Regions from separate parts of the Desulfovibrio sp. UIB00 genome, predicted to be linked through region 1. Evidence: predicted binding sites of a transcription regulator. Region 1 holds the regulator's gene; each other region holds the start of a gene.

Region 1 (10,569 bases):
GTTCGTCGTTGGCTACCACCAGATGTCGCGCCCCTGTGTAGGGTAACCAGGCTTCGATGACCTGGCCGTGAACCAGGCGATTGTCCACGCGAAACCACATACTAGCTATCGGCTTTATCACGGGCTTTGTTGCGCAGCATGCTGCCCGCAACCACAATACCTTTTGCGCCTGCCTCGCCAGCGATGCGGGCCACTTCTTCAAGCTCCTTGTCGCGCGAGGTAAACACCTTGAGCAGCATGGGCAGGTTCACGCCGGTAACAACCTCGACCTTGTGGGTTGCCAGCAGCGAAAGCGCAAGATTGGTGGGCGTGCCGCCAAACATATCGGTAAGAATAATGACGCCCGCGCCCTTGTCGAGCCGCTGGGTTGCGTCCGTAAGGCGGCGAACGGTTTCGGAAACCTCGTGCGCCACGTCAACACTGATGGAGCTGCAATCGCTCTGCTGCCCGAGTATGAATTCGGCGGTGCGCAGCATGGCCGAACCATAGTCGGCATGCGAAACCAGAATGATTCCAACCTGAGTCTTCTTGTTTTCGTCCGTCATGACAACCTCACGCAACAGAACGTGCCAGCTTTTTTAGCCAAGTTCAAGGTGCCGATGCTCCAGAAAAGCCGGATAATCAGCCTGCCGCAGCGCCTGTAAAATTTCTTCGGCCATTGCCACAGAGCGGTGGCGGCCGCCGGTACAGCCCACGGCCACGGTTATGCGGTAGCGGCCTTCGGCCTCCATGAGCGGCAGCATAAAAAACAGCAGATCAACCAGCTTGTCGCGATATTCGCGGGCATGGGGCGAATTGAACACATAGTCGGCAACGGGTTTGTCCTTGCCGCTCATGGGCCGCAGCTCTTCCACAAAATAGGGATTTGCCAGAAAACGCAGGTCAAAAACCAGATCAGCCTCACGCGGCACACCATATTTGAAACCGAAAGAAATCACGTTGACCCTGATGGCCCGCAGCTTGCCCTTGTTGCCGCTCCAGCGCTTCTGAATGGCGCGCCGCAGGTCGTGGATGGAGAAACGCGAGGTGTCGATGACCAGATCAGCCATTTCACGCAGGGGGCGCAGGCTGCTGCGCTCTGCCAGCAGCGCCGCCTCAAGGCCCATGCCCTCGCGCTCCAGCGGATGCGGGCGGCGGGTCGAGGCATAGCGGCGAATGAGTTCCTGATTGTTGGCCTCAAGAAAAAGCAGCATGGGGCGGATGTTTTTGCCCGCGAGCATGCTCAGGCAATCGTTGATATCTTCCACAAAATTGCTCTGGCGCAGATCCATACCCAGAGCAATACCCTTGAAGTGGCTCATGGAGGGGCGCGACATCATGTCCACCATTTCCATGACAAGGCTCACGGGCAGCCCATCGACCACAAAATGGCCCATGTCTTCAAAAACCTTGAGCGCTGTGCTTTTGCCAGCGCCGGAAAGGCCCGTGACAATGCACACCTGCACATCCACGCCGGGAACGGGCGCGTCGGCATCAGGCTTTGCGGCAAGGGTGGAATCTGTGGCGGGTATCTGCGCGGAATCCTTCATGACATTCGCCTCTTCGGGGTCAGATCGCCGTTTGCAGCCGGGGTTGTACGCCACAGGCTTCTGACGGACGTTGCCAAATCCGCGCCGCGCTCAAGCCCAGGTGAGGGCCATTGCGCGGCAACCGGCAGGGGGTGCGCCTGAGACGGGGGCGAGCCGTTGCCAGCCCGCCCCCTCATTATGAACGATTACAACACGGGGTCAATGAGGGCATAGCCGTTCACCTTGGTGCGGTATACCACATTGATGCGGTTGTTTTCTGCATTAAAGAACACCAGAAACTCGCTGCCGATGGAATCAAGCTGCATGAGCGCTTCATCCAGATGCAGGGGCTTGGTGGCGAGGCGGTCGGTGCCGTCAACGGGCTGCTGCACGTCGGCTTCGGCATCGAGGTTGTAGGTAAACACGTCCACATCCGTATTGCGGGCGTGCCGCCGCTGGGCCTTTACGCGGGCCACCTGGCGCTTGATCTGCGATTCAACCTTGTCTGTCACAAGGTCAATGGCGGCGTACATGTCCGAAGTCTGCTCCGTGGCGTTGATGTGCAGGCCTTCGCCCGTAACGGTCACTTCGCAGCGATGACGGAACTTGTCGACTGTCAGCACAACGACAACTTCAAGGCCAGAGGCCTTGCCAAAAAACCGTCCCAGCTTTTCCATGCGGCGACGGGCATACTTCTTCAGATGTTCGGAGGCTTCAAAGTTCTTGAAAGCAAATGAGATGTTCATAAGTTCCTCCTAAGTATTGAGCCACTCGACGGGGAATCAGAAATGCTCCTTGCGCCTTGACGAAGATGGAATATCAAGCGCCGTGCGGTATTTTGCCACCGTGCGCCGCGCAATATTGACCTTGAGACGCTCCTTGAGCATTTCGCCGATACGCTCATCGCTGAGGGGGGATCGGGTATCTTCCTCAGAGATGAATTTCTTGATCAGAGCCTTGACGCTTTCTGAGCCTACCTGGCTTCCGTCATCGAGTTCAAGGCCGCTGTTAAAGAAAAACTTCAATTCAAAGATGCCGTGGGGCGTTGCCACATACTTGTTGGTGGTAATGCGGCTCACCGTTGATTCGTGCATGCTGATGTCGTCAGCAATATCCTTGAGAATGAGCGGCGCGAGCTTGGTCACGCCGTCTTCAAAAAATGGCTGCTGGTGGCGCACAATGCTTTCCATAACCTTATAAAGCGTGCGCTGGCGCTGATACAGGCTCTTGATAAGCCATGAGGCGGAGCGGATCTTTTCTGCGCAGTAGTCCTTTTCCTTCTCAGAGCCGCCAATGTTCATCTGGCTCATGGCCGAAAGCTGCAACTGGGGCAGGCCGTCATCATTGAGCAAAATCACAAATTCATCGCCCATCTTGTACAAATAGGCATCGGGGCTTACGTAGGTTGGCTCGCCGCCGCCAAAACTTGCGCCGGGCAATGGGTCAAGGCTCTGGATGATATCCAGATACTCCTTGAGCTCTTCCATATCGAGCTTGAACTTGCGCAGCAGGGGCTTGTAGCGCTTGGCCTCGAGGTCTTCGAGGTGCGATTCTACCAGCTCCACGAGGATTGGGTCGCGGGCGTAATTGAGGCTCTTGATCTGCACCATCAGGCATTCGCGCGCATCGCGCGCGGCAACGCCGATGGGATCAAAAAGCTGCACCCTCTCAAGCACGGGCAGCACTGCCTCGGGCGCGACCTGGGCCATTTCGGCCACTTCTTCAATGCTGGCTTGCAGGTACCCGGCGGAGGAGAGGTTGCCGATAATGACCTCGCCAATGGCCTTCTGCTCTTCTGTCAGCGACGAAAGGCGCAACTGCCAGAAAAGATGCCCCTCAAGGGTGGGCTTGGCCGCATATCGGGCTTCGAGAGGCGAAATTTCTTCGGCAAGTTCAAACTCGCGCGACTGCGAAAGGCGGGGGGTGCTGGCAAACTCACCGAGGTAATCTTCCCAGTCGGCGTCCTTGGCCAGTTCCCTGTCGTACACTTCCTCCTTTGGGGCTTCGCGGCTTTCCTCGTGCTGCTCCTGGGAGGCATCGTCCGTAAGTGAAGATTCTTCGAGAAAGGGGTTTTCAAGCAGTTCCTGCTGCACAGTTTCCAGAAGTTCCACGCGTGAGAGTTGCAACAGCTTGATTGCCTGCTGCAATTGCGGGGTCATTACCAGTTGCTGTGACAGCTTAAGTTGCTGCCGTAGTTCCAGTGCCATGTGTGCTCTTTTGCCTTAACTAGCCATAGGACTATAGACTTATCTGTTTACAAGTACTGTGCCACATCTGCAAAAATTATGCAATAGCTAACAGTTGCAAGATCAGGTTCGCGGTATCGCCAACCAGCAGCAAAGGCTGCCAGCGCCAAAAATCCAGATTTGGCGCAGCATTTGCGCCGTTGAAAATAATCTGCGCACCAAAAAAGGGGAAGGCAATGCCCTCCCCTTTTTGCGCGATTTTGCGATACCCAAGCTTGGTGAAAATCAAAAAGCCTCGCTGCGTTAGCGCCGCTAATTACACCTTGGCGAACTTTTTCGCCGCTCCGATAAATTCGCGGAACAGCGGATGCGCGTTCATGGGCCGGGACTTGAATTCGGGATGGAACTGGCAGCCAAGGAACCAGGGGTGGTTCTTCAGCTCAATGATTTCCACAAGCGAATCGTCAGGGGCGGTGCCGCTGAAAACCATGCCCTTTTCGCCCAGCATTTCCTTGAAGGCATTGTTGAATTCGTAGCGATGGCGGTGACGTTCATCAACCATGCCCTTCTTGTAGGCCACAAAGGCCTTGGTATCGGGCTGCACCTTGCAGGGGTAGGAGCCAAGGCGCATGGTGCCGCCCTTGTCGCTGCCCGCGTCGCGTTTTTCAACGTTCTTGGTGCGGAAGTCGAACCACTCGGTCATAAGGTAGATGACCTTGTGATCAGAAAGCGGGTTGAATTCTTCCGAATTGGCGTCATCAAGGTTTGCCACGTGGCGGGCAAATTCGATAACCGCGCACTGCATGCCAAGGCAGATGCCAAAGAAGGGAATGTTGTTTTCACGCGCATAACGGATGGCGGCAATCTTGCCTTCCACGCCGCGATATCCAAAGCCGCCGGGCACAAGAATACCATGACAGCCCTTGAAGGATTCCGCACAGTTGCTTTCGTCCACATTCTCGGAATTGACGTAGCGCAGCTCCACTTCAACGCGGTTGGCAACGCCGCCGTGAATGAGGGCTTCGTGCAGGCTCTTGTAGGCTTCCTTGAGGTCAACGTACTTGCCCACAATGGCAATGGTGACCTTGCCCTTGGGGTTGGCGCAGTCGCTCACGAGCTTTTCCCAGGCTTCAAGGTGGGCATTGCGCGCGGGCAGGCGCAGCATGATGGCTACCTTCTGGTCAAAGCCTTCTTCATAGAACTTGAGCGGCACTTCATAAATATTGTTCACGTCCACCGAAGAGAACACGGCGTCCTGATCCACATTGCAGAACAGGGCGATCTTGCGGCGCAGTTCTTCGGGGATGCTCTGCTCGCAGCGGCACAGAATAATGTCGGGCTGAATGCCGATGGAAAGCAGTTCCTTGACGCTGTGCTGGGTGGGCTTGGTTTTGTGCTCGCCAGCGCTGCGAAGGTAAGGCACCAGCGTAAGGTGGATGTTCAGGCAGTTGTCGCGTCCAAGGTCGGAACGCAACTGGCGGATGGCCTCAAGAAAGGGCAGGCCTTCAATGTCGCCCACAGTGCCGCCGATTTCGATAATGGCGACATCAGGCGCATCTTCGCCTTCGGAAAGGGAGAGCACCACGCTCTTGATTTCATCAGTAATGTGCGGGATCACCTGCACCGTGGCGCCCAGGTAATCGCCGTGACGTTCCTTGGCGATAACGTGGTTGTAAATAGCGCCGGAAGTGGTGTTGTTCTTCCGCGACATGGGCACGTTAAGGTAACGTTCGTAGTGCCCGAGATCCAGATCCGTTTCCGCGCCGTCATCGGTAACAAATACCTCGCCGTGCTGGAACGGGTTCATGGTGCCGGGGTCAACATTGATGTAAGGATCAAGCTTCTGGATGGTTACCGTAAGCCCGCGCGTTTGCAGCAGCGCGCCCAAAGACGCAGCTGCGAGGCCCTTGCCTAACGACGACAGAACGCCGCCCGTCACAAAAATGTATTTAGTTTTCATGCACTTCCACCTGTACTTGGGTATGTTGAATAGTTCAACCAAACAGTCTTAACCCAAATTGAATTTTTTGGCTAGCATTGACTAAGTAAAACAAGCTAAGTAATGTGTTATTCCCTTTTCAGCGTGCGTGCCCACCACAAGCGGCCCGCGCGCCGGTCATCTGTTATGCCCGGCGCGGGTCAGCCAAGGTTTCCAAGGCAAAAGCACGTCCGGCGCACACCGCAAGGCATGGCCGGAATTATCCGCGTTGCAAAGCCAAGGAGGCTTCCCCCGCATGGGTACGGTCAACACACTGGTCATCACCGGCTACGGTACAAATTCGCACATGGAAACAGCCCACACGGCCCGTCTGGCCGGTGCCGACAAGGCCGATGTGGTGCATTTTTCCGATCTGGTGGCGGCCAAGGTTCGCCTTGCCGACTATCACTTTTTGATTTTCCCCGGCGGGTTTCTGGATGGCGACGATCTCGGCGCGGCTCAGGCTGCGGCCATGCGCTGGCGTTACCTCAAGGACGACGCGGGCGCGGCCCTGTTGCAGAGCTTGCGCGAGTTTTTGGATGAGGGCAAGCTGATTTTGGGCATCTGCAACGGTTTCCAGCTGCTGGTCAAACTGGGAGTGCTGCCTGCCCTTGGCGGTCAGCGCTTTGAGCGCCAGGTTTCACTGGGCAACAACGATTCCGCCCGCTTTGAAGACCGCTGGGTGCATCTGCTGCCCAATGCGGCAAGCCCCTGCGTGTTTACCAAAAACCTGCCCCTGCTCTCCATGCCCGTGCGCCACGGCGAAGGCAAGCTCGTTGCCCGCGATGCGGACTGCCTGCGCCGCCTGGAGGAAGAAAACCTCATCGCCCTGCAATACGCCGACCCTGCTACGGGCAAGCCCACACAGGAATATCCGCTCAACCCCAACGGCTCCACCCTTGCCATTGCGGGTCTGACCGACCCCACGGGCCGGGTGCTGGGCCTTATGCCCCACCCCGAGGCTTTCCACCACGTGACCAACCACCCCGGCTGGACGCGCGGCGAGCTGGATGCCCCCGGTACGCTCATTTTTGTGAATGCCGTGCGCTACCTGCGCGGTCAATAGAGAGATTCAGCTGTGCCTGATGCAGACTGACACTATATAATGCTCTGCACAGTCCGACTCACGTTGTCGCCATGATTATTTGGGGGAGGCTTTACGAAGCCTCCCCTTTCCGTATACATTTTGCGACACGGCGCGGCCTTGCTGCAAGCAGCTCCTGCGCAATGTTTATTGACAAAGCACAAGGCCTTCGATAGATTCGCTGATTCCGAAGAGCTGAACCCCCTTTGGATTTTCCTGCGCGCACGCGTCAGACAAGGTGCGAAACAACATTGCCACAACACGTTGCACATTTTTTTACGCCGTATTCAACGAGGCGCTTTCTCTGCACCAGCAAGAAAGTGCCTTTTTTTATGGTGGGTGATATCTATGCAACCTATTGAAATTATTAAGGCGATAGAAGAAATTGCACCTCTGGCCGCTGCCGCTGGCTGGGACGTTTCGGGCCAACAGGTGGCGTCGCACAGGCAGGATGTTGCCAGGCTTGCCGTCTGCCTCGACCCAACGCCCGCATCCGTGCGTGCAGCGCTGGAAAAGGGCGCGCAATTTGTGCTCAGCCATCACCCGCTGCTGCTCAAGGCCGTGCTGCCCAACAGGCTTGACGACTACCACGAGGTGCTGCGCCTGCTGTTCCAGGCCGATGTGCCGCTGTATGCGGCCCATACCTCGCTGGATGTCAACGCTTACGGCCCGGCGGGCTGGCTGGCCCGTGCGCTTGAGCTGCGCAATCTTGCAGTGCTGGAGCCTGTGGCCCCGGCAGTGGGCAATGATCTGCCTCTGGGCTTCGGCCTTGCGGGCGATCTGCCCAAGGCCATGACAGTGGCGCAGATTGCAGGCATCGTTGCACGCAACGCCCCCCTTGCCACAGCCACAGTGAGCGGGCCGGAGCCGCAAACAATTACCCGCGTGGCCTACTGCACGGGTTCGGGTTCATCGCTGCTCGGCGCGGCGCAAGCTGCCCATGCGCAGCTTTTCATAACCGGTGATGTCAAATACCACACGGCGCTTGCCGCTGAAATCTGCCTTCTGGATGTGGGTCACCACAGCCTTGAGGAAGAAATGATGCTGCGCATGAGCCGGTTGCTGCAACAGCGCCTGCCAGAGACGGAAGTGTTTTTTGTGCCTTCCGCCTCGCCCTTCCGCCCTGTTGCCCTGTCATGATTTTATCAGGAGGACTCTCATGAGCAATGCCGTATATTTTGACCAGATCAAGCAGCTTGTTGAGTTGCAGAAGGTCGATGACGCCATCCACGCCGTCAAGCAGGACCTGAGCAGCGCCCCGAGCGAGCTTGATTCCCTTGAGCAGCGCTTTGCCGCCATCGAAACCCAGCGCAACTACATTCTGGACAAGCTTTCGCACCTTCAGGATCAGCAAAAGCGCCTCTCGCTCGAGATTGATGACGACTCCGCGCGCATCAAAAAGAGCAAGAACAAGCTCATGGCAGTGGGCAATCAGCGTGAATACCACGCCATGATGCGCGAAATGGACAGCATGGAAAAGGTCAACCGTTCCCGTGAAGAAGAAAAAATGACCCTTCTTGAGGAACTGCAATACCAGAACGATGCGCTGGCCGAAATCGACCTGACCTACACCGCCATCAAGGCCGAGCTTGAAGTAAAGCGCGACGGCCTTGAAGAAAAGCTGCAAAAGGGCAACACCGCCCTTGAAGGCCTGAACGAAAAGCGCACCTCAGCCAGCAAGAATATTCCCCAGCCCGTGTTCATGCGCTATGAATTCATCCGCAGGCGTCTTGAGCACCCCGTCATTGTTGCCGTGAAAGAAGGCATCTGCTCCGGCTGCCACATTGCCGTGCCGCCGCAGTCTTTCATTGAATTGCAGCGCGGTCAGCAGATTCTGAGCTGCCCCAACTGCCAGCGCCTCATTTTCTGGTGCGAGCACTTCTCTATTGAAGACGCCCCGCAGTGCGCCCAGAAGCCGGTGACCCTTACCGACTAAGAATCACTTCCGGCGCGGCCTGTACCGCAAACCGCGCCGGAAACAAGATCAACAAGTGGGAGTCGGACAGACCGTCGCTGCGGGCCGCAAGGCCCGGAGAGGAAAGTCCGGGCTCCACAGGGCAGAACGCTGGGTAACACCCAGGAGGGGCGACCCTCGGACAGCGCCACAGAAAGCAAACCGCCCCGCCTCGCGGCGGGGTAAGGGTGAAACGGTGGGGTAAGAGCCCACCAGATGCCGTGGTGACGCGGCATGCTAGGCATACCCCGTTTGGAGCAAGACCAAATAGGGAAGGTGGTCGGCCCGACCATTGCCTTCCGGGTAGGTTGCTTGAGGGCGCAGGTAACTGCGCCCCTAGAGGAATGACGGTCTGGTGCGGGCAACCGCATGACAGAACCCGGCTTATCGTCCGACTCCCACTTGTTAACAAGGTATGTAATGTCAGAAAGTTCCGGCACATTATCTGTTGCAGCAAAGCCCTGGGCGCTCATTTTGGCTGCCGGGCAGGGTACGCGCATGGCCGATGCCACTGGCGGCACGGCAAAACAGTTTTTGTCCTGGCAGGGCGCGCCGCTTTTCTGGCATGCCGCCCGCGCCATGAGCCGCAGCGCCTGTGTGGCCGGAATTGTCTTTGTTTTTCCACCCAGCCAGCTTGCCGAAGCCAGCGAACTTTTGTCCGACCTGCACAGGCGCGATGATCTCGGGCTGCCTTGGGTTACGGCCTGCGGCGGGCCTTTGCGCCAGGATTCCGTACGCCTTGGCCTGGCTGCCCTGCCCCTGCGCCCCGCCAGCGTGCTGGTGCACGATGCAGCCCGTCCCTTTCTTTCCCCGGCGCTTGTGCGCCGCGTGTGCGAGGCGCTTGCTGAGGGTGCTGCTGGCGTTATCCCCGCCATATCAGTGACCGACACCATCAAGACGGTGGAAAATGGCCGAGTGACGGCCACCCTGCCGCGCGATGGGCTCGCGGCTGTGCAGACCCCGCAGGGCTTTCAGCTTGAAGCGCTGCTCTCTGCCCACGCCCACGCGGTTGAGGCGGGGCTTGCCGTAACCGACGATGCATCGCTTCTGGAGGCGCTTGGCCTTGAAGTGCGCGTCATACAAGGCGAGGCTGCCAACGTGAAGATTACCCGCCCTGAAGATCTTGACCTGCTGCAAGACGAAAATCTCCTTCCTTCCATCCGCACGGGCATGGGCTACGATGTTCACCGCTACGGTCAGGGCCGCCCCATGCGCCTTGGCGGCGTGAGCATTCCCAACGCGCCCGAAGTCCTGGCCCACTCTGACGGCGATGTGCTTCTGCATGCCCTGTCCGACGCTCTGCTCGGCTGCGCCTGCCTTGGCGACATTGGTCAGCACTTTTCAGACAAGGATCCCCGTTTTGACGGCATTTCATCCGCCATTCTGCTGCATCAGGTCCTGGACATGGTGCGCGAGGCGGGCTGCACGCCCTGTCACGTGGATATGACCATTGTGGCGCAGGCTCCCAAACTCGCGCCCTACCGTGAAGAAATCAGAAAGAACGTCGCTCGGCTCATGGGGTTGCCCGCATCCTGCGTGAACCTCAAGGCTACCACAGAGGAACATCTGGGCTTTACCGGGCGTTCCGAAGGCATCAAGGCATATGCAGTTGTGACCGCGCGGGGGCGCTGATTAGCTCCGCCTCCCCTGCCATAACGATTCGACACCATAAGGAAGGACATGAACACAGAACTCAGCAGGCCCTGGTTTGCCCACTACGACTCCTTCGTTCCGCGCACTTCCGAGGTGTGGAACAAGCCGCTCTATGCCTTGCTGGATGAGGCCGCAGACAAATATCCCAATCGACTGGCCGTCATTTTCCAGAATACGCGCATCACCTACAAGCAGTTGCGCGAGCA
Region 2 (10,569 bases), on a different contig from region 1:
CTTGCGGGGTTGGCAGACATGCAGTTCCTTTTGTTCCCGTAGCGGGAATCAGACGCTCAGAAAGGCTTTGACAGTGCCATCGTCCAGGCCGTGCATGCCCCCCTGTGAAACGATGTGGCCGCGATCCATAATCATGTACGTATCTGCCATGCGGCGGGCAAAAGGCACTTTCTGCTCCACCAGCAGCACTGTAAGGCCCATTTCTTCGTTGAGTCTGCGAATGGTCGTGGCGATATCGCGAACAATATTGGGCTGGATGCCCTCTGTTGGTTCGTCCAGAATGAGCAGGCGCGGCTCCAGCGTGAGCGCGCGGGCAATGGCAAGCTGTTGCTGCTGCCCGCCGGAAAGATCGCCGCCCCTCCGATGCATCATTTCGCCCAGCACGGGAAAAAAGTCAAAGATGAAGGGAGGAATGGCCCCGGCCTTGTCCTTGCGCATGGGCAGGGAAAGCTCCATATTTTCGCGCACGGTCAGCAGGGGGAAGATTTGGCGGCCCTGCGGCACATAACCGATACCCAGGGCCGCCCGTCGCTCCACAGGCAGAGGAAGCAAGTCCGTTCCTTCAAGGAGAATATGGCCGGAGCGTGCGGGCAGCACGCCCATGATACATTGAAGCAATGTGGTTTTGCCCACGCCGTTGCGCCCCATGAGGCAGGCGCACGAACCGGCCTTTACCTCAAGGTTGACGTCGCGCAGGATGTGGCTTTCGCCATAATACTGATTGAGACCTGTAATATGCAGCATTACGCTCCTCCGGAGCATGAGGCTCGAAAATTGGCAGTTTGCAGCGGTCGTCCAGCCTAAAATCAGCCCAAGATCAGCCAGCGGCAGGCCAGGGCCGTGCAGGCGCTAGGCCGCGCCCAGCGGTTCGCCCAGATAGGCCTCCACCACGGCGGGGTGGTTCTGCATTTCGTCCATGGTGCCCTCGGCCAGCACGCTGCCCTGATGCAGCACCGTGACCTTGTGGGCAATGGCCCGCACAAATTCCATGTCGTGCTCCACCACCATGATGCTCTGCTCGCCTTCAAGGTCATGCAGCAGCTCGATGGTGCGGTCCATTTCTTCAGGGGTCATGCCTGCCACGGGTTCGTCCAGCAGCAGAAGCTGGGGCTTCTGCATAAGCAGCATACCGATTTCAAGCCACTGCTTTTGCCCGTGCGAGAGCTTGCCCGCCTGCAAACGGGCCAGGTCTGTCAGACGGATGCGGTGCAGCACTTCTTCGATAAAGACCTTGCTGTCGGCAGAGAGCCGCGCGCGGAATGTAGGCCATACCCGCTTGTCGCCAGCCAGCGCCAGCTCCAGATTCTGCAGCACGCTCAGGGCCTCGAACACCGAGGGCTTCTGGAATTTGCGGCCAATACCCGCCTGAGCGATGGCGACTTCGTCCATTTGCAGCAGATTGCAGGTGCGGCCAAACCATGCGGAGCCAGTGTCGGGCCGGGTTTTGCCGGTGATCACGTCCATCATGGTGGTCTTGCCCGCGCCGTTGGGGCCGATGACGCAGCGCAGTTCGCCCTTGTCCACATAGAAGGTCAGATCGTTGAGCGCCTTGAAGCCGTCAAAACTCACGCTGATTTTTTCCATGTACAGCGCGATGTCCGGCTTGGACATCATGTGTCGCGGGGGCCGGGCGCGCATCTTCATGGGGCGCTTGTCAAAGGGGGCGTGGGTTTCTTCGTAGGCGCGGGCGGCTTCTGCCACATCCTCAAGGCTGCGCCCGTGCAAAATATCCTGCTGGGTCTTCATGCTGCGCCTCCTTCATTGGTGGAATCGGCAGGGGAACCTGGCATAGCGCCGCGTGTTGCGCGGTTGCGCCACTGATCGGGCAAGCCCGCCAGACCCTGCGGCAGGAAGATGGTCACCAGCACAAACATTCCGCCAAGGGCAAACAGCCACGCCTCGGGCATGACCGCCGTAAACCACGTTTTGAAGGCATTGACGGCAAAGGCGCCAAGCACCGCGCCATAAAGCCGTCCCCGGCCCCCCAGCGCCACCCAGACCACAATTTCAATGGAGTTGAGGGGCGAAAATTCGCCGGGGTTGATGATGCCCACCTGCGGCACATACAGCGCGCCGCCGATGCCCGCCAGAATGGCGGACAGCGTGAACACCGCCACCTGATACCGCTCCACCCTGTAGCCGATAAAGCGCACGCGGCTTTCCGCATCGCGCACGGCCACGCACACGCGCCCAAGGCGCGACGCCGTCACAGCCCGGCACAGGAGGTAGCCAGCCATAAGCGCCACGGCGGAGCAGGCAAACAGGGTTGTACGCATGCCGTCTGTCTGCAATTCGAAGCCCAGCAGGGTCTTGAAGTCTGTAAGGCCGTTGTTGCCGCCAAAGCCCATTTCGTTGCGGAAAAAGGCCAGCAGGAGGGCGTAGGTCATGGCCTGACTCATGATGGAAAAATACACGCCCGAAACCCGCGAACCAAAGGCCAGCCTGCCAAATACATAGGCCAGCAGGCCGGGCAGCAGCACCACCAGCAGCACTGCCACCACAAAGTATTCGCTGCCCTGCCAGAACCATGGCAGTTCTTTCCAGTTCAGAAAAACCATGAAGTCCGGTAGGTTGGCGTTACCGTAAACGCCGCGTGCGCCTATCTGCCGCATGAGGTACATGCCGAATCCATAACCCCCAAGGGCGAAAAACGCGCCGTGCCCAAGACTGAGCACGCCCATGAAACCCCAGACCAGATCAACGGAAAGGGCCAGCAGGGAATATGTCAGATACTTGCCCAGCAGGGTGACCATGTAGCCCGGCACGTGCAGGGCGCTGCCTGCGGGCAGCAGGCTGCCTGCAACCACAGCCAGGGACAGCAGGGCGGTAACAGCCAGAAAATTGCGGGTAGGCGTGTTGAGCAGCCTTTCGCGTTCAAAGATATCGGTCGCCATTTATGCCTCCACCGCACGGCCCTTTTGCGGAAACAAGCCGCGCGGGCGCTTCTGGATGAACAGGATAAGGCAGACCAGAATGATGATCTTGGAAAGCATGGCTCCACTGGCAGGTTCCAGAAACTTGTTGGCAATGCCAAGAGCCAGCCCGCCCGTGAGCGTTCCCCAGAGGTTGCCCACGCCGCCAAACACTACCACCATGAAGGAATCCACAATGTAGGTCTGGCCCAGATTGGGGCCAACGTTGGAAACCTGGCTCAAGGCCACGCCAGCCATGCCCGCCACGCCGGAGCCAAGGCCGAATGTCAGCGCGTCCACGCGCGAGGCGCGTATGCCCATGCAGCGGGCAATGGCCCTGTTTTGCGATACGGCGCGCACTTCAAGCCCCAGCCGGGTGCGGTGCATGGCCACATGGATGAGGGCAAACACGCCAAGACAGAAAAGGATGATGTACACGCGGTTGCAGGTCAGGCTGAAATGCTGGGTGATCTGCCACACGCCGCTCATGAATTCCGGATTCTGCACGGCGCGGTTAAGGGGCGAAAACACCGTGCGCACGGCTTGTTGCAGCACAAGGCTGATGCCGAATGTCGCCAGCAATGTTTCCAGCGGGCGACCGTAGAGAAAGCGGATAACAGTCTTTTCAAGCAGTACGCCTGTGCCGCCGCTCACCAGAAAGGCGGCGGGCACAGCCAGAATGAGAGCAAGGCCGGGCTGGCCCGGCAAGAGCTGCTGCATGCCCCAGGCAGTATAGGCCCCAAGCATGATCAGCTCGCCGTGGGCCATGTTGATGACGCCCATGACGCCAAAGGTGATGGCAAGACCAATGGCGGCCAGTACAAGAATGGATCCCAGACTCGTTCCAAAAAAGAGCATTTCAAAGAACTGCGCCCACTGGGCGGAAACGCGCTGGGAATAGAGGGCATCGTCCGCAGCCTTGGCCACAGCCGCGTCGGATGAAGCGGCAAGCGTGCGCAGGGCGTTGAGGGCGGCGGGACTGCCGTTGCTGTTCAGGGCTTTGACGGCGGCAAGCTGGTCTGAGCGCACGGCGGCTGGATCAGCCGCCACGTACAGGGCAAGAGCTGCGTTGAGGTTGCCGCGCACGGCTTCATCTTTTTCACCAGCCAGCAGTTTGTTCAGGGCCTCTGCCTTGAGGGGCGGGGTGGCGCTGTCCATGAGGGCTGCCGAAGCCTGACGGCGCTTGGCCGTGTCGGTTGAAGTAAGAGCCTGAGCGTTGAGAATATCCGTAATGCGCTGGCGCTGGCGGTTGCTTGTGCCCACTTTGCGCAGGCTGTCGGCACTTTGCACCGCGCCAAGTTCGCCTTTGGCGTCAAGGGGCCGCGCCTGACCAGCATCGTCGCTCACAAAGAGCGCTCCTGTAGCGGCATCGGCCAGCAGGGTATTGCGCAGCAGGGCTTCCAGCAGTTTTTCGCGCAGTGGCGCGGCAAGGCTGCTGTCATCCTTTTCCAGCGCGGCAATGGCCGCATCCCTGTCTGCTACCTTGGGGCTCACCAGAGCCTTGAGCAGATCGGCTGGAATAATGGATGGCGAAGTTAGCACCGGGGACGCGGAAGGAGTCGAAACCGCGCCCCCGGCATTCCCGTCCGGTTCCGGTCCGGACGCCAGCACTGCGGGAGGCAGGCTGAAAATTATGAGGCAGCAGAGCAAGAGCGCCGTGCGCATGGGAATATCCTTTAGTCTGGTCTGCCGGGTCTGCGCGGGCGCTGGCCCTGGCCGACGTGCCGTGGGGGGATTGCGGGGGCCGCTGAGGCCCCCGCAGCAGGTTCATACGGTTGCGCGGGCTATTTGGAAGCGCCGCCGCACTTCTTGGTCTTGGTATTGTAGTTGCCGCAGTTGATGGGGTCGGTCCAGTCGCCGATCAGATCCTTGGATTCGGGCAGGTAGTGCGACCACGCTTCGCCGGGAACCACGGAGGGAGTTTCCCAGACCACCTGGAACTGGCCGTCAGCCTGGATTTCGCCGATCAGCACGGGTTTGGTGATGTGGTGGTTGGGCAGTACCTTGGCCATGCCGCCGGTGAGGTTGGGGGTTTCAAGACCCACAATGGCCTTCAGGACCTTGTTCACATCGGTGCTCTGGGCCTTTTCAACAGCCTTCACCCACAGGTTGAAGCCGATGTAGTGGGCTTCCATGGGGTCGTTGGTCACGCGCTTGGGATTCTTGGTGAAGTCGTGCCACTTTTTGATGAAGGCCTTGTTGGCGGGATTGTCCACGCTCATGAAGTAGTTCCAGGCAGCCAGATGGCCCACCAGGGGCTTGGTGTCTATGCCGGAAAGTTCTTCTTCACCCACGGAGAAAGCCATGACGGGAATGTCGGCGGCCGTGATGCCCTGGTTGGCAAGTTCCTTGTAGAAAGGCACGTTTGCATCGCCGTTGAGGGTGGAAACCACAGCGGTCTTTTTGCCCGCGTTGCCGAACTTTTTGATTTCAGCAACGATGGACTGCCAGTCGGAATGACCGAATGGCGTGTAGTTGATAAGGATATCTTCCTTTTTCACGCCCTTGGAGATCAGGTAGGCTTCGATGATCTTGTTGGCGGTGCGGGGGAACACGTAGTCCGTACCGGCCAGTACCCAGCGCTTCACGCCGAGATCGTTCATCAGGTAGTCCACAGCGGGAATAGCCTGCTGGTTCGGGGCCGCGCCGGTGTAGATGACGTTGCGCGATGATTCTTCGCCTTCGTACTGCACAGGGTAGAAGAGGAGGCCGTTGAGTTCTTCAAACACGGGCAAGACGGACTTGCGCGAAACCGAGGTCCAACAGCCGAAAACAGCGGCGACCTTGTCCTTGCTCAGCAGCTCGCGGGCCTTTTCTGCAAAGAGGGGCCAGTTGGAGGCAGGGTCTACCACCACTGGTTCCAGCTTCTTGCCCAGCAGGCCGCCTTTTTTGTTCTGCTCGTCAATGAGCATGAGCATGACGTCTTTCAGCGTTGTTTCGCTGATGGCCATGGTGCCGGAGAGCGAGTGCAGAATGCCCACCTTGATGGTGTCTTCTGCGGCCTTTGCGTTCAGCGAACCGCACAGGGTGACGAGCATGAGAGCCAACGCCGCCAACGTTTTCTTGAACATGTGGAGCCTCCTTGGAACTGTCTGTATGTCTGTACGTGACGCGGCGCACCCCCATGGTTGCCGCGCTGCTTGCTACAGCACATAGGTAAGCAAGAGGCGTTCCAAGGTGATTTTATCTGTAATATTTTGTATTTATTTGATAATTTTTTAGATTGCGCTCTAATGTTAAAACAATTTTGTAAAATCATGAGATTTTAAAACATTTTTGTACGCCTCTGGAGTGGTGCTGTCTGCCCTCCAACAGGTTTGAGCGTCCGCGCAAAAAAAACACACCCGGCCCGGCAGATTACAAGTCTGCCGGCCGGGTGTGGAGTGTGCATGTCCTGCATGATTTGTGGTTCTAGGCAGGGTTTGAAGGCGCGAACCTGCGGTGATCTATGCCGTATTTTTTCATCTTGTAATAGATGATGCGGTAGGTGATGCCCAGATCACGCGCGGCTTGATGGATGTTGCCACGGGCGTTTTTGAGGGCGTCCACAATAAATTCCTGCTCCACCCTGGCGATGGTTTCATTAAAGCCAAGGCCGCCGCCCGTGGGGCCGGTGCTGCTGCTCTCCGCGCTTTGCAGGGTGCTGGGCAGGTGATGGGCGCGCAGCACGGCATCCTCGCAGATAAGCACGGCGCGTTCCATGACGTTTTTCAGCTCACGCACGTTGCCGGGCCAGTGGTATTGCAGCAAAAGGTCGATGGCAGGCGTGGAAATGCGCCGTACCGGGCGGTCGTATTCCTTGCTGAACATGCGCAGAAAATGCTCCGTGAGGGGCAAAATGTCCTCCGGTCTTTCGCGCAGCGGGGGAATAAACACGGGAAAGACATTGATGCGGTAGTAAAGATCCTCGCGGAACAGCCCCTGCTCCACCAGCTCTTCCAGCGGGCGGTTGGTGGCGCAGACAAGGCGTACGTCCACCTTGTAGCGGCGTTCATCGCCCAGCGGCTGGATTTCGCCTTCCTGAAGCGCGCGCAGCACCTTTGCCTGGGCTGTGGTGGAAAGGTCGCCGATTTCGTCCAGAAACAGCGTGCCCTTGTCTGCTTGGCGGAAAAGCCCGGCGCGGTTTTGCACAGCGCCTGTGAACGCGCCCTTGCGCCAGCCAAAAAGCTCGCCTTCAATGAGCTCTGAGGGCAGGGCGGCGCAGTTGAGCATGACCAGAGGCTGCGCGCGCCTGGGGCTTGCTGTGTGCAGGGCCTGGGCCATCAGTTCTTTGCCCACGCCCGACTCCCCGCGCAACAGCACGGTTGCGCGGCTGGCCCCGGCCTGCGTGAGGCGGCGCAGCACGTGCCGCAAGCTCTTGGAGGTGGCTATGACCGAGGCTGGCGTGCCGCTGACAAGAGGTTCATCGGGCAGCATGCAGAAATGCTGGCGCGCCATTTCTTCCTGCAAACGGGCCACCTGCCGACCCACAAGCGTGGCTACTGTTTCGAGAAAGCGGCAGCGCAGATCCAGTTCTGATTCCGGGGCGGTGGGGGTATCGGCGCTCAGGGTGCCGATAACTTCCGTCTGGTCGGCATTTTCAACGCGCACCGGCACGCTTATGAATGCCAGCCGCGCCATTTCTTCCTGGCTGCGGCCAAAAAGGCGGTTCTGAAAGTCTGGCCGACCCTGCATGCATGAAACAATTATGGGCCTGCCCTCGGCAAAAACCTGACCAGTGATGCCTGATCCCGGTTCATAGGCGGCCTCGGGCGCGTCCGCAGGGCCGTAGGAAAGCGAGAGCTTGAGCTCGCCGCTTTCGGGATCCTGAACCACGATGTGGGGCCTGTCGAAGTGCATGTCTTCTGCAAGAGCCGCCAGCAGCTCCTGTAGAGAATCGTGAAAGGAATGGCCCGGCGATAGGGCGGCCAACACCCGGTTAAGGGTGTCGAGGCACTGCCCTGTGCCCATGAAGGGCGCGGCGAAATGGGCTTCTTGCATATGTCCCCTGCTCAATGCGGCGTGAGTACGGCGCTGTTTTCCGAAGTTGCCGAACATTGTCCATAGCTGCGTTGCCTTGGTGGCGGGCATCTGCTCACGCAGTAACCTGAGCAATCTCAAGCAAAAATGCTGCAATACGGAACGGCACATCAGGCATCACGGCACAAGGTGCCCGTTGATGCCGACTGAGGGGGGAATAGTGGATCTGGTCTGACCTGTTGTCGGCTTGCGGATGGTGCAATCCCAGGTCGCAGTGGCCCCGATGGGGCTGATCGTTCTGAAACGGGCCGCTTCATAGCTGGCGGCAAGGCGGCTCCGCACAGAGGGGTGAAGGGCCGCGCCCGTGGCGCGGCCCTTCAGAAGATTATTGCTGCGGTCCCTGGTCAATGTCAATGATACGGCCTTGCAGCCATACATAGGCATCAATTTCGTGTCCCGCTTCTGGTTCGTAGTCGCCCAGAACCATCTTGGAGGCGTAAACAGCCAGACGCATAGGCTGCCTGTCCTCAAAGGGAAAGCTGAGGTAGAGCAGCTTTACGGGCATTTTTTCAAGCTGGCAGTCCTTCACTTCTTCAATGGTGGCGCGCATCTGGTATTCGCAGAAATTACGGCCAGGCATGATGAGGTGACGATTGCTGACGCTCACCTTGAGGGGCGGCACGTCAAGGCGGGTTTTGCCGGGATTTTCGGCAAGCCATGCCTCGGCATAGGCCTCGTAGCGCACGCCCTGGGTGATGGTGATTTCGTCCAGCAGGGCCTTGCGCAGGGCAAGGGCAAGGCCAGCCAGCAAAAATGTGTGCATGACGCCGGGGGTGAGGTCGTCCTTGTCGCGTCCATACAACGGGTCGTAAAACCACATGGGGTTTTTACCTTCAAGCATGGTCACGGCCACGTTGGCCTCAACGCCGGTCTGCCAGGGGTGCACGTTGTCAACCGTGAGGTCGTTGGGCAGCCCTTCAAGCAGGGGGGTGGCGGTAACTGGGGCAAGTTTTTCCCCTTCCTCGCCAGCCACAAGCACGGCAGCCCTCACGGGCTGATCCTGCGGCCATGCCAGCAGAATGTGATCCTTGCCGTCACGTTTCCACTGCCAGGAGGGGCGGGTGCCGCCGTCGTGCATGACGGTGGTGGCAATCTGGCCCATGATGGCGGCGGGATTTTGCCCCGTCAGTACAGCCCAGGCATCGCCAAGGGTTTCTGTATGTCCACGGTTGGCGGCAGCCAGTTTGGCTTCCAGCTCTTCGGCAGTAGGAGCCTGATCGGCAAGAGGATTGCCTTCGCTGTCAACGCGAACCCATTCTTCGGCTTCGGTTTCGGCAGCCTGAATCTTGTTTTCAGCTTTTTTGGCCATGAAATATTCCTTTCATCGCGCGGTCAGGGCGCTGGCCGGAGGGTGTCCGGCCAGCGCGCAATACAATTTAACGTCTGTCGCCACGGTCGCGGCGGTCACGCCCGCCACGGTCACCACGGCCATTTCTGTCGCCACGGTCGCCCCTGTCGGAACGGGGAGGACGGGCGGTTTCTTCGGGATTCCAGGGGTGCCCCTGTTCTTCAAGCAGCACGGCCTTGCGGCTGGCGCGGATGCGGTCGCCGTTGATTTCAATGACCTTGACCATCATGTCTTCGCCAAGGCGAGCGACGTCGCCGGGCTGTTCCACGCGGTTAACGTCAAGCTGCGACACGTGCACAAGGGCTTCCACATTGGGCAGCACTTCCACGATGGCGCCGATTTCCATGATTTTGCGCACCTTGGCAAGATAGTTCTTGCCGAGGTCGGGGCGCTGGTCATAGTACGAAACCATTTCGCGGGCTTTTTCCAGGGCTTCAGCCGTGGGGGCGAAGATGGACACGCGGCCCGTATCTTCAATGTCCACAGATGCGCCTGTAGCTGCGGTGATGGCCTTGATGTTCTTGCCGCCGGGGCCAATGATGAGGCGGATGATGTCCGGATTCACGAACACTTCGGCATGCTGGGGGGCAAAGCGCGAAAGTTCCTTGCGCGGTTCGCCAATGGCCTTCGCCATTTCTTCCAGAATGTGATGGCGGCCTTCATGGGCCTGCTTCATGGCGGCGCGCATGATCTCGGTGGTGAGGCCGGTGATCTTGATGTCCATCTGCACGCCGGTCACGCCTTCAGCGGTACCTGCGATCTTGAAGTCCATGTCGCCGAGGGCGTCTTCGTCACCAAGAATGTCGGTGAGCACGATGAACTTGTCGCCTTCCTTGATGAGGCCCATGGCTACACCGGCCACAGGGGCGCTGATGGGCACGCCCGCATCCATGAGGGAAAGCGAGCCGCCGCACACGGCAGCCATAGAGGAGGAGCCGTTGGATTCGAGAGTCTCGGACACAACGCGCAGGGTAAAGGGAAAATCAGCGTCAGCGGGCAGCACGGGGCGCAGGGACTTTTCAGCCAGGGCGCCGTGGCCGATTTCGCGGCGCGAAACGCGCACGGGCTTGACCTCGCCCACAGAGAAAGGCGGGAAGTTGTAGTGCAGCATAAAGCGCTTGGTCACGTCGCCGGTGAGCGAATCCATGCGCTGTTCGTCAGTGGAAGAACCAAGGGTCGTCACAACCATGGACTTGGTTTCGCCACGGCGGAACAGGGCGGAGCCGTGGGCGCGGGGCAGCAGGCCGGTCTGGATCTGGATGGGGCGCACGGTCTTGGTGTCGCGGCCGT
Region 3 (10,569 bases), on a different contig from region 1:
TTAATAATTACACACCTCCTAAATTATTACAAGCCACTTCTGTTACACTCCAAATGAAAACTGACTATTTTCGAATTCCTCGTCAGCGTAGCCAAAGACAAGCGTTTCTATCAGTCATGACTTAAGATTTTTTGATTGATAAAACATAAAATTCTAACCATACAAACTCTAAGCTCCCTTTTGAGCAGCGGGCTGCACCATGATGGCCCCGGCCTCCCTGCGGCGCAGGGCAATGGTTACTTCTGCGCAGCGCAAGGCCAATGGGTCGCGCAGGGGCGCATAGCCCACCACAGAAACAGGCATGCCCGAACCCAGCCCCATATCACGGATGCGCCGCGCAAGCTCGCCCCTGGCATTGATGCTGACAATACGCGCCACCTCGCCCACCTTGAGGGACGTGAGAGGAATGACTGAATCCATTGCGCCTCCGGGAGACCCTTTAAAAAACCTGCTTATTTAAAAATAACATTCAATTTCAATTTATCGATCATTCCCCCTGCCGTCAAGAAAATAGGCCTCCCCAATCGCGGTGAACGCGCCACACCCCAATTCGGCGCTGAACGCTCCAGCGCCCCACTCGACCATATGGCCCGACTCTGGCATGATGCCTTACAGCGGGAGGGCCGCTTGCCTCCACGCCCTTTCCGGCACACGTCAACAACGGACAAGCCATGAGCATCCTGAAAAAAGTTCTGGAACGGGGCCTCACCCCCTCCAACGTCATAAGCTATTTGTGTTTGCAGATCATGCGCGTAAACGGCGCGTTCTGGGGAACCCTGCGCCTGCGGCTCAAAGCCTTTGCATTGGGCGTGGAGGTGGGCGCTGGCGTGTCGGCACACGGGCCTGTGGGCTTGTTGCGCTGGCCGGGCAGCCGCATGAGCATTGGCGCTGGTGCAAGCCTCATTTCTTCCTGGCGGCGGGCCACGGCGGCCGCGCTGGCCCATCCCGTGCGTCTGCGCACCTTTGGCCCCGGAGCCAGCATTGAAATCGGCCCCGGCTGCCAGTTGAGCGGCACGTCCATCACCGCGCGCTCCAAGGTCATACGCCTTGGGCGTCAGGTCATGGTAGGCCCCAACTGTATTGTGGTGGATTCCGACTTTCACGCCCACTGGCCACCGGAAGCCCGCGCCACAGAACCCGGCATGGAAGGCGACCGCCCGGTAACCATTGGCGACTACGTGTGGATTGGCATGAACTGCCTTATCCTCAAGGGCGTAACCATTGGCGAGGGTGCCATCATCGGCGCTGGCAGCGTGGTCACGCGCGACGTGCCGCCCTTCTGCCTTGCCGCTGGCTCGCCCGCCCGCGTGCTGTGCTGCCTTAAGCCCGGCGAAAGCGCGCAGCCGCCCGTCACTGCGGAATAGGTCGCTGCACGGTGTCGGTGGGGGAATATATTACGGCGCTGCTGGCGTCGGAAAAGCTGGGTGCGCAGGTCACGTGCCACAAGCTCTTTCCGCCAGTGGAGCCATGCCACGCGCCCACGCGCCTGCCCTGGCCCGCTGCCATCAGCCGTGCCCTGGAGCAGCGCGGCATCCACGAGCTTTACAGCCATCAGGCGCTTGCCACAGACCACATCCGCGCCGGGCATTCCATTGTTGCGGCCACGCCCACGGCCAGCGGCAAAAGCCTTATCTACAACCTGCCTGTGCTCGACCGCTACCTGCGCGACCGTGACGCCCGCGCCCTGTATCTCTTCCCCCTCAAGGCTCTGGCGCAGGATCAGCTTGGCGCGTTCAACGCCCTGGTGGAAGGCTGGCCCAAGGAGGCCCGTCCCACAGCCGCCCTGTATGACGGCGACACCACCGACCATTTTCGCCGCAAAATCCGGCGCAATCCGCCCACGGTACTTATCAGCAATCCGGAGATGCTGCACCTCGGCATTCTGCCCCACCACGAACAGTGGGCGGAATTTCTGGCTGGCCTGAGCCATGTGGTTGTGGACGAAGCCCACACCTACCGGGGCGTGTTCGGGGCGCACATGGCCCAGGTGTTCCGGCGGCTCAACCGCATTGCCGGACGCTACGGCGCGCGGCCCGTCTATGTGCTGTGCACGGCCACCGTGGGCAATCCCGGCGAGCTGGCGGCTGCGCTGACCGGCACGGAGGCTCCCGCCGCGCCTGCCCTTGCCACAGGCCTGGATTCTCCGGCGCAGGCCCCGTCCTCCGCTCCTGCCGCCCGCAGAGCGGATGCGCCAGTGGTTATTGACCAGTCCGGCGCGCCGCAGGGGCCACGGCACTTTGTTTTTCTCAATCCGGAGCAAAGCCCCGCCACAGCCGCCATTGATCTGCTCAAGGCGGCGCTGGCCCGCAACCTGCGCACCATAGTCTACTGCCGCTCGCGGCGCATGACAGAACTCATCAGCCTGTGGGCCGGACAATCAGGGACTTTTTCCGAACGAATCTCCGCCTATCGCGCGGGCTTTCTACCAGAGGAAAGACGCGGCATCGAGGCCCGCATGGCCTCGGGCGAGTTGCTGGCCGTGGTCAGCACCAGCGCGCTGGAACTGGGCATAGACATTGGCGGGCTGGACGTGTGCATCCTTGTGGGCTACCCCGGCACGGTCATGGCCACCCTGCAACGCGGCGGGCGCGTAGGCCGCGCCCAACAGGAATCCGCCGTTATCGTGGTGGCGGGCGAGGATGCGCTGGATCAGTATTTTGCCCGCAATCCCGAAGATTTTTTCAGCCGCCCTGCGGAAAAAGCCGTGGTCAACCCGGACAACGAGGTCATTTTGACCCGTCATTTGGAGTGTGCGGCGGCAGAAATGCCCCTCACCCCCGGTGAAGCCATGCTGGCAAGCCCTGCTGCCCGCGCCGCCGCCCGCGCGCTCAACGCCAAGGGACTATTGCTGCAATCGGCGGACGGCACCCAACTGCTGGCCGCCCGCAAGCGGCCCCAGCGGCATGTGGATTTGCGCGGCACAGGCCAGACCTTCAGCATTGAAGATCAGGACGGCCAGATCATCGGCTCGGTGGATGGCTTTCGCGCATGGCAGGAGACGCACCCCGGCGCTGTTTACCTGCACCGGGGCCGCAGCTATGTGATTGAAGAGATGGACCCGGCCCGCGCCCGCATTGTGGCCAAGGCCGCCAAGGTCTCATGGTTTACGCGCACGCGCGGCCAAAAAAGCACGGATATCCTTGAAGAAGTCGAGCGTGTATCCCTGGGCCGCGTGCTTGTCTGCCGTGGCCGCCTGCGCATCACCGACACCGTGACCGGCTATGAAAAGCGCTCCACCTCGGGCAACCGCCTGCTCACCATCACGCCACTTGCCGCGCCGCCGCAGGTTTTTGAAACCGAGGGCCTGTGGTACATCATACCAGACAGCATCCGTGCCTCGCTGGAAGAACGTTTTCTGCACTACATGGGCTCCATCCACGCCCTTGAGCATGCTGCCATCGGCCTGCTGCCCCTACTCATCATGGCCGACCGCAACGACTTTGGCGGCATTTCCACCCCGCTGCATGCCCAGACCGGGCTGTCGGGAGTGTTCATTTATGACGGCCTCCCGGGTGGGGCGGGCCTGACGCGTCAAGCCTTTCCCGATGCGCGGGGCCTGCTGGAAGCGACCTTCAAGGCTGTTGCCGCCTGCCCCTGCGAGGACGGCTGCCCCTCCTGCGTGCATTCGCCCAAGTGCGGCTCCGGCAACAGGCCCATCAGCAAAATCGGCGCGCTGGAACTGCTGCGCGAAATGCTGGCCCCCGGCTCGGAAGGCGAGGCCCTGTGCCGCGATCTGCGCATCAGCCCCGCCCCAGAGAGGCTGGATATGGAATCTCTGGACGCAGCCTCTGCCCTGGCGGCAGCGCCCCGGCCTGCGGTTTCGGCCCTGGATTTCATCAATGAAGGCAGCCAGCCCGAAGCCGCGCACACTGCAATGGAGGAAGAATCCATGAGCAAAAAGCACTCCGCGCCGGACAACCAGAACAGCCTGTTCGGCGCTAATGGTCTTGCACAGTCCGGCTCCAGCGGCAGCGCCCCCACGCCTCAGAGGGAGGCCAGCAGCGCGCCGGACGCTCAAGGGACAAAGACCTTTGACGCCGCAGGCCTGTTGACGCACATTCCCGTGCCGCCGCCAAAAAATTTTGTGGTCTTTGACGTGGAAACCCGGCGTTCCGCCGCCGAGGTGGGCGGCTGGAACAGGGCCGACCGCATGGGCGTGAGCGTTGCCGTGGCCTACGACAGCAAGGCGGACGACTATTTCTCCTACCAGCAGGAGGAGCTGCCCGCATTGTTCGAGCGCCTGCACGCGAGCGACCTTGTGGTCGGCTTCAACAGCCTGCGCTTTGACTACGCCGTGCTCTCGCCCTTTGCGCCCTTTGATCTGCGCACCCTGCCCAGCCTTGACCTTTTACAGCGCGTGTACGAACGCCTGAACTACCGCCTTCCACTGGACAATCTGGGGCAGGCCACCCTGGGCGAACCCAAGAGCGCCGACGGTCTGCAAGCCCTGCAATGGTGGAAGGAGGGAAGGCTGGAAGATATCGCCACGTATTGCCGCAAGGATGTGGACATCACCCGCCGCCTCTATCTGCACGGTCTGGAGCAGGGCTTTTTGCTGTTCAGCAACAAGGCAGGCTCCCGCGTGCGTGTTCCTGTGGATTTTCACCGGCGCTGAAACTACCAGCCGGAAAAAGCAAGACGCCCGTGATCGCGGGCGTCTTGCTTTCAGATCTCTGTGGAAAGACAGAGTTACTTCAATTTTTTCAGTGTCTTTTCCATACCTTCCGGCAGGGGGTAGACGTGATCCTCACCGGGGAACGCGCCCGCGCGCACTTCACGCGCATAGGCCTCCACCGCCGAGCGCAGGCTTGCGCCCACTTCGCCAAAGCGTTTGACGAAGCGCGGCAGGTGGCTCAGGGTCATGCCCGTCATATCCTGCCACACAAGAACCTGCCCATCGCAGCCAGCGCCAGCGCCGATGCCAATAACCGGGATGGACAGGGCCTGGGTCACGCGCTCGGCCAGTGGCGCGGGCACGCATTCCAGCACCAGGGCGAAAGCCCCGGCTTCTTGCAGGGCGCGGGCATCGTCCAGCAGTTTCTGGGCTGCAGCCATGCTTTTGCCCTGTACCTTGAACCCGCCAAAAGCGTTCACCGATTGCGGCGTGAGGCCAAGATGCCCCATGACGGGAATGGAAGCCCGCGTCAGCGCCCGCACTTCTGCGGCAAATTCCGCGCCGCCTTCAAGCTTGACCGCCTGGGCACGGCCTTCAGTCATGAGCCGCCCGGCATTACGCACGGTATCTTCCACAGAAACGTGGTAGCTCATAAAGGGCATGTCGCAGACCACAAGGGCTTTTTGCGCACCGCGCGCCACGGCGGAGCAGTGGCGCACCATGTCGTCCACCGTGACGGAAAGCGTGTCGGGATAGCCCAGCATGACCATACCCAGCGAATCGCCCACAAGCAGGGCATCCACCCCGGCCATGTCCATGACCCGTGCGGTGCTGTAATCATAAGCCGTCAGCATGACGAGCTTTTCCTGCCCTTTGGCCTCGCGGAAGGTAACTATGGTATTCTTCATGACTGAGCCTCCTTCTGATTGGCATCGTGGGCCAGCCCCATGATGAGGTGGGTAAGTTTGGCAGCCGTAAAGTCCGCATGGTGCAGGCCCTCAATGGGGGCCAGTTCCACCACGTCCAGCCCCACCACGCGGCGGCCCGCCACGCAGCGTTCCAGCATGTACTGGGCCTCGCGCCAGTTGATGCCGCCGGGCGAGGGCGTTCCTGTTGCTGGCATGATGGACGAATCAAGCCCGTCCACATCGAAGGTGATGTAAATATTTTTGGGGAAATCCTCGGGCAGGGGCAGCTCCGGCAGGCCCACGCGGGCGAGGAAGTAGGCATCGTAATGGGTGACGTTGAACTTCTTGCGGATCTCGGCTTCTTCCCGGCAGAAATCGCGCACGGCAAACTGCGTGAGCGGCAGGCCGAGGTCGGCCACGGCACGGTACATGACGCTGGCGTGTGAAAAGGGGCTGCCCTCATACTGGGGCCGCAGGTCAGCGTGGGCGTCAAACTGCACAACCCCAAAGGGTTCGCCCGTTTTTTCCGCCTGCCGGGCCAGCGCACGCAAGGCCCCGAGCGTCACGGTATGTTCACCGCCCAGCACCACAGGCACTGCCTCGCAGGCAATGGCATGGGCCACAGCGGCCTCTATGCGGTCAAGCGTGTCGGTTATGGGGCCAGCGCAGTCCACGGCCTGAGCGGTAAAAAAACCTGACTCGCCAGGTGCGAATCCGCATTCCCAGGCTTCAAGCTGGTGGGATGCGGCAAGCAGGGCTTGCGGGCCTTTGACCGTGCCGCCGCCATAAGAAACGCTCTGCTCCAGAGGAACGGGGATAATGTGAAACCCTGCCTGCTCCGGCGCAGACTGGGGATATTCAGAAGCCAGAAACTTGTCTTGCATGTGATCCTGCCGTGATTTGACATAAAAAAACGGCCCGCTTGGGGAGGCAGGCCGTTTCGGTTGGAGGAGACTGTCAGCAAAAGAAAGGAAGGTACTTTCCAAGCTGCAATGGCCGTGCCACAAAAAGCAGCATACGAATAATCATATAACACGCTGCTTTTTATTGGTAATTTTTTTCAGCCCCTCACTGGACGCGTTAAAAATGTTTAACCCCACGTGCCTGCGCCCTGCCTGGAAGGCGCAAAACTGTACAAAATATTTTCTTGCACAGCCTACTGCACAGTATCCTTGCCCGGCGCAACAGCCGCACCCTGCAAAGAAAGGGAAAGCTTTTCGGCCAGTTCGCGCGCGGCAGGCGTATTGCGCCATTCGTCAAAGAGTTTCTGCCAGCCGCCAAAATCCACAAAGTTGCGGTCAAGCTGCGCTTCGTGCATCTGCACCCAAGCGTTGAAAAGCTGCATCTGCACCTGGAAGGTGGCGCTCTCAAAAATCATGGCCGCAGTATCGCGGGGCATGACCTGACCGTCCACATGGGCCAGAACAAAATTACAGACCGCGCGGCGGGAGGTTTCAAAGGTCACTTCCTGACCGTTCATGTCTTCTGCCAGAGGCAGCAGACGGGGGAACAGCTCGCTGATGCGCTCCATGGCCTTGACCGGCACGGCGATGAACAGAGCGGGCTGGCCGTCCGTAGCGGCAGGGGCATCGGGCTTTTCAGAGATGAAATAAAAACGCAGCCAGTTCTCGAACATGACGGCTTCCAGAACCTTGGCAACGCCATTCTGAAATTGTTCTTGAGCTTCGGGCATGGGGACTCCCTTAATGTTTTACGGCCACGACCCGCAGCCGCCGATAATCAGCAATCCAACCGCCGTTATTCCACATGGATGCGCGCAGGGCATCCGCCACGGCGGCAAAAACCTTTTCCTGAGCCTCTGGGGCCACGCAATCCAGATCCTGAGCAAAAAACTGGGCCATCCAGCGGGCAAGGCCTTCTTCCCCTCCTTTGAGAGGGGTAGGCCTGTCGTACTCTTCCGCAAGCCGCACGGAAAATCCGTGACGGCTCAGCAGGCCTGCGTATTCCTGCGCCGAGGGAAAATAAAAACGCTCGCTGTTCAGATGCGCCGGGCCAATGCCTTCCCCTGCCAGCACGGCCTGAAAGGCCGCCCCAAAGGCAGCGCGGATACGCCCGATATTGCCCTGCGCGCCAAATTCGCACACCAGAAGGCCGCCGGGGCGCAGCGCCCGCGCCATGGCGGCGGTCAGACGCTCCTGATCTTCTATCCAGTGCAGCGCGGCGTTGGAAAACAGCGCGTCCACGCAGCCGTTCCACGGCATGTCGCAGGCGTCCATTACCAGAAATTCCACTTGCGGCAGGCGCATCCTGGCCTGCTCGATCATGTCGGGCGAGGCGTCGATGCCCACCACGCGGGCGGCTCTGGCGGTCAAGGCTTCTGTCAGTGTGCCTGTGCCGCAGCCTACGTCAACAACAAAGCCCAGACCATCGGGCAACAGCCCCAGCAGGTTTTCACCGTAGGCTGCCACAAAGTCGTGGCTCTGGTCATAAAGACGGGCATCCCAATCCATGAATCCGGTTCTCCCTGCGCGGCGAAAAAAAGCGCAAGCGCCACTTGTTGTAAACATCAGACTACAGCGCGTCAATGCGGCGGGCTGATTTGCAGCAACAATGCCGCCCGATCCCCGCCAGAAACGAGCAGGCTCAGGCCTGCTTTTCCCGCACGGCGCGCTTTTGCATTTCGCTGTTGCCAACTTGTCCAAGTACTGCGGCGGCAAGCCCCGTGCAGGCGCTCACCAGACCCAGCGGCACAGCGGTATCGCCCCCGGCCAGCCCCACAAGGGGGGAGGTGCACGCGCCAAAAATAAAGACCGCCACGCCCAGAATGCCCGAGGCCGTTCCCGCGCCAACATTTTGCGCGCTGATGCCAAGGGTAAAGCTGGTGGGGAGCGTCATGCCCTGGAGGGCGATCATGAAAAACAGCCCCACGAGCAGCGGCAAAGGCGAAGCTGGCGCGAGCACCGTCACGGCCAGTACGCCAAGGCAGGCCGCACAGCGCAGCGTGTTGCCGATTTGCAGCAAACGGGCTTCGCCAAAACGGCGCGACAGCCGGGCTGTGGCAAGGGCGACAAACATGACGCTCAAGGCGTTGCAGCCAAAAATGACGCTGTAGCCCTGCGGCGAAATGCCGTACATGCCCTGCAGCACAAAGGGCGAGGCCGCCACGTAACCAAAAAATCCGCCCATGGTGAAACCCTGCACGCCCACATAACACATGAAGGGTTTTTGCCGCAAAAGCTCGCCCATGGCCTTCCACGAGGCGCGCAGACCACCCTCGCGGCGCATGGTTTCCGGCAGTGTTTCGGGCAGGCCCGCAGCGCTCAGCACGATGAGCAACACCCCAAAGCCCGTCAGAAAATAAAAAATCAGGGGCCAACCGCTCAGGGATGCCAGCCACCCGCCCAGAAGCGGCCCGGTAATGGGGGCAATGCCGTTGACCGCCATAAGCAGGCTCATGAAGTTGGTCAGCTCCGGCCCGCGAAACAGGTCGCATGCCATGGCGCGGGCCAGCACAATCCCCCCTGCCCCGCCAAGCCCCTGCGCAAAGCGCAGAGCAATAAAGCTGTTGCCCGTTTTGGCCGCTGCGCAACAGATGGAAGCCAGCGTAAAGAAGATCAGCGCCATGAACAGTGGCTTGCGCCGTCCGGTGGAGTCTGAAATGGGCCCCACAAACAATTGCCCGAGGGCCATGCCCAGCAGACAGGCCGTGATGGTCAACTGGGTTGTTGCCGTGGAGATATTAAGATCTGCCGCCAGCGCGGGCAGGCTTGGCAGATAGGTATCGGTACACAGCGGGCCAAAGGCAGCCATCATGCCCAGCAAGAGCGCCAGAAACAGCCTGCGGCGGCGGGGCAGCCTTGCGCCGGCACCCACAATATAATCATTTTCCGTAATGCGCATGTTTGTCCTTTTTCTTTTCTTTGCGCGATATTCGGGACGAGCGCGGGCAAAGTCAAGGGCGGGGAATGCCCCTGCGCGGCTCTGGTATGCGCTGCCGCCTTATGCTACCCTGCGCCCATGATTGATTACGCTCAAGCCCTTAACGAAGCCCAGTACGAGGCAGCCACCTGCGGCGACGGCCCTGTGCTGGTTGTGGCAGGCGCAGGCAGCGGCAAAACCCGCACCATCGTCTACCGTCTGGCATGGCTGGCAGAACACGGCGTGGAACCTGACGCCATGCTCCTGCTCACCTTCACCCGCAAGGCCGCGCAGGAAATGCTGCACCGCGCGGGGCTGTTGCTCAATCAGGGGCTTGCGGGCGTGCAGGGCGGCACCTTCCACGCCTTTGGCTTTGGGGCGCTCAGGCGCTGGAAACCCGAATGGCTTGGCGACAGACCCTTCACAGTCATGGATTCCGCCGACATCAACGAGGCGGTCAAACACTGCAAGGATCAGCTCAAGCTGGGCAAGGGGGACAGGTCGTTTCCCAAAACCCAGAGCATTGTGGGGCTGCTGAGCAAGGCCCGCAACAAGGAGCTGCCGCTGGACGAAGTGCTGCGGCGCGAAGCCTTTCACCTGCTGCCCCATGCCGATGGTCTGGCCCGGCTGGGTGATGCCTACAATGCCTACCGCCGCGACAAGGGCCTGCTGGATTACGATGATCTGCTGTTCGAGCTTGAGGCCCTGCTGCGTGAAAATCCGCTGGCGGCCGCCTCGCTGCGGCAGAGGTTCAGCCATATTCTTGTGGACGAATATCAGGATACCAACCTGGTTCAGGCCCGCATTGTGCGCCTGCTGGCAGGGCCCTTGGACGGCCCACCAGGCAACGTCATGGCTGTGGGCGACGAAGCCCAGTCCATCTATGCCTTTCGCGGCGCCAATGTGCGCAACATATTGGACTTCCCCACGCTTTTTCCCGGCGCGCGCGTTGTACGGCTGGAGGAAAACTATCGCTCCACCAAGCCCGTGCTGGATGTGGCCAACAACCTGCTCTCCCACGCTGCGGAATCTTTCCGCAAAAATCTGTTCACGCGCAAGGAAGGCGGCGACCCGGTACGCCTTGTGACCCCGCTCAGCGACATGAGTCAGGCCAAGCTGGTGGTGCGCCGGGTTGAAGAACTGCTGGCGACCCATCTGCCGCACGAA

The links. Region 1 encodes sigma-54, which starts transcription at its own class of promoters, with help from an activator protein. Its sites were predicted from a motif close to CTGGCACGGNNNNTGCTT; they were not measured.
Region 2: a site for sigma-54 is predicted at 6,071-6,088, ahead of urtA (urea ABC transporter substrate-binding protein). Genes of this name have one in related genera too.
Region 3: a site for sigma-54 is predicted at 6,511-6,528, ahead of speB (agmatinase). Genes of this name have one in related genera too.

Annotation. Positions count from the first base shown of each region.
Region 1 is NZ_JAETXJ010000009.1:110,502-121,070, reverse strand. It holds gene JMF94_RS13355 (PTS sugar transporter subunit IIB) at 1-100, opposite strand, end outside; gene JMF94_RS13350 (PTS sugar transporter subunit IIA) at 102-545, opposite strand; gene rapZ (RNase adapter RapZ) at 579-1,529, opposite strand; gene raiA (ribosome-associated translation inhibitor RaiA) at 1,715-2,254, opposite strand; gene rpoN (RNA polymerase factor sigma-54) at 2,291-3,715, opposite strand; gene JMF94_RS13330 (hypothetical protein) at 3,792-3,983, opposite strand; gene JMF94_RS13325 (CTP synthase) at 4,011-5,654, opposite strand; gene JMF94_RS13320 (phosphoribosylformylglycinamidine synthase subunit PurQ) at 5,929-6,738, shown strand; gene JMF94_RS13315 (Nif3-like dinuclear metal center hexameric protein) at 7,105-7,896, shown strand; gene JMF94_RS13310 (C4-type zinc ribbon domain-containing protein) at 7,916-8,692, shown strand; RNA gene rnpB (RNase P RNA component class A) at 8,751-9,113, shown strand; gene ispD (2-C-methyl-D-erythritol 4-phosphate cytidylyltransferase) at 9,131-10,342, shown strand; gene JMF94_RS13295 (long-chain fatty acid--CoA ligase) at 10,391-10,569, shown strand, end outside.
Region 2 is NZ_JAETXJ010000001.1:366,074-376,642, forward strand. It holds gene JMF94_RS01585 (urease accessory protein UreD) at 1-20, opposite strand, end outside; gene urtE (urea ABC transporter ATP-binding subunit UrtE) at 49-744, opposite strand; gene urtD (urea ABC transporter ATP-binding protein UrtD) at 850-1,746, opposite strand; gene urtC (urea ABC transporter permease subunit UrtC) at 1,743-2,894, opposite strand; gene urtB (urea ABC transporter permease subunit UrtB) at 2,895-4,577, opposite strand; gene urtA (urea ABC transporter substrate-binding protein) at 4,697-5,950, opposite strand; gene JMF94_RS01615 (sigma 54-interacting transcriptional regulator) at 6,324-7,892, opposite strand; gene JMF94_RS01620 (hypothetical protein) at 8,049-8,285, opposite strand; gene JMF94_RS01625 (hypothetical protein) at 8,257-9,240, opposite strand; gene pnp (polyribonucleotide nucleotidyltransferase) at 9,308-10,569, opposite strand, start outside.
Region 3 is NZ_JAETXJ010000007.1:128,047-138,615, forward strand. It holds gene JMF94_RS11850 (FeoA family protein) at 169-420, opposite strand; gene JMF94_RS11855 (acyltransferase) at 672-1,364, shown strand; gene JMF94_RS11860 (DEAD/DEAH box helicase) at 1,376-4,615, shown strand; gene panB (3-methyl-2-oxobutanoate hydroxymethyltransferase) at 4,690-5,523, opposite strand; gene speB (agmatinase) at 5,520-6,407, opposite strand; gene JMF94_RS11875 (hypothetical protein) at 6,680-7,216, opposite strand; gene JMF94_RS11880 (class I SAM-dependent methyltransferase) at 7,227-7,994, opposite strand; gene JMF94_RS11885 (multidrug effflux MFS transporter) at 8,128-9,384, opposite strand; gene JMF94_RS11890 (ATP-dependent helicase) at 9,502-10,569, shown strand, end outside.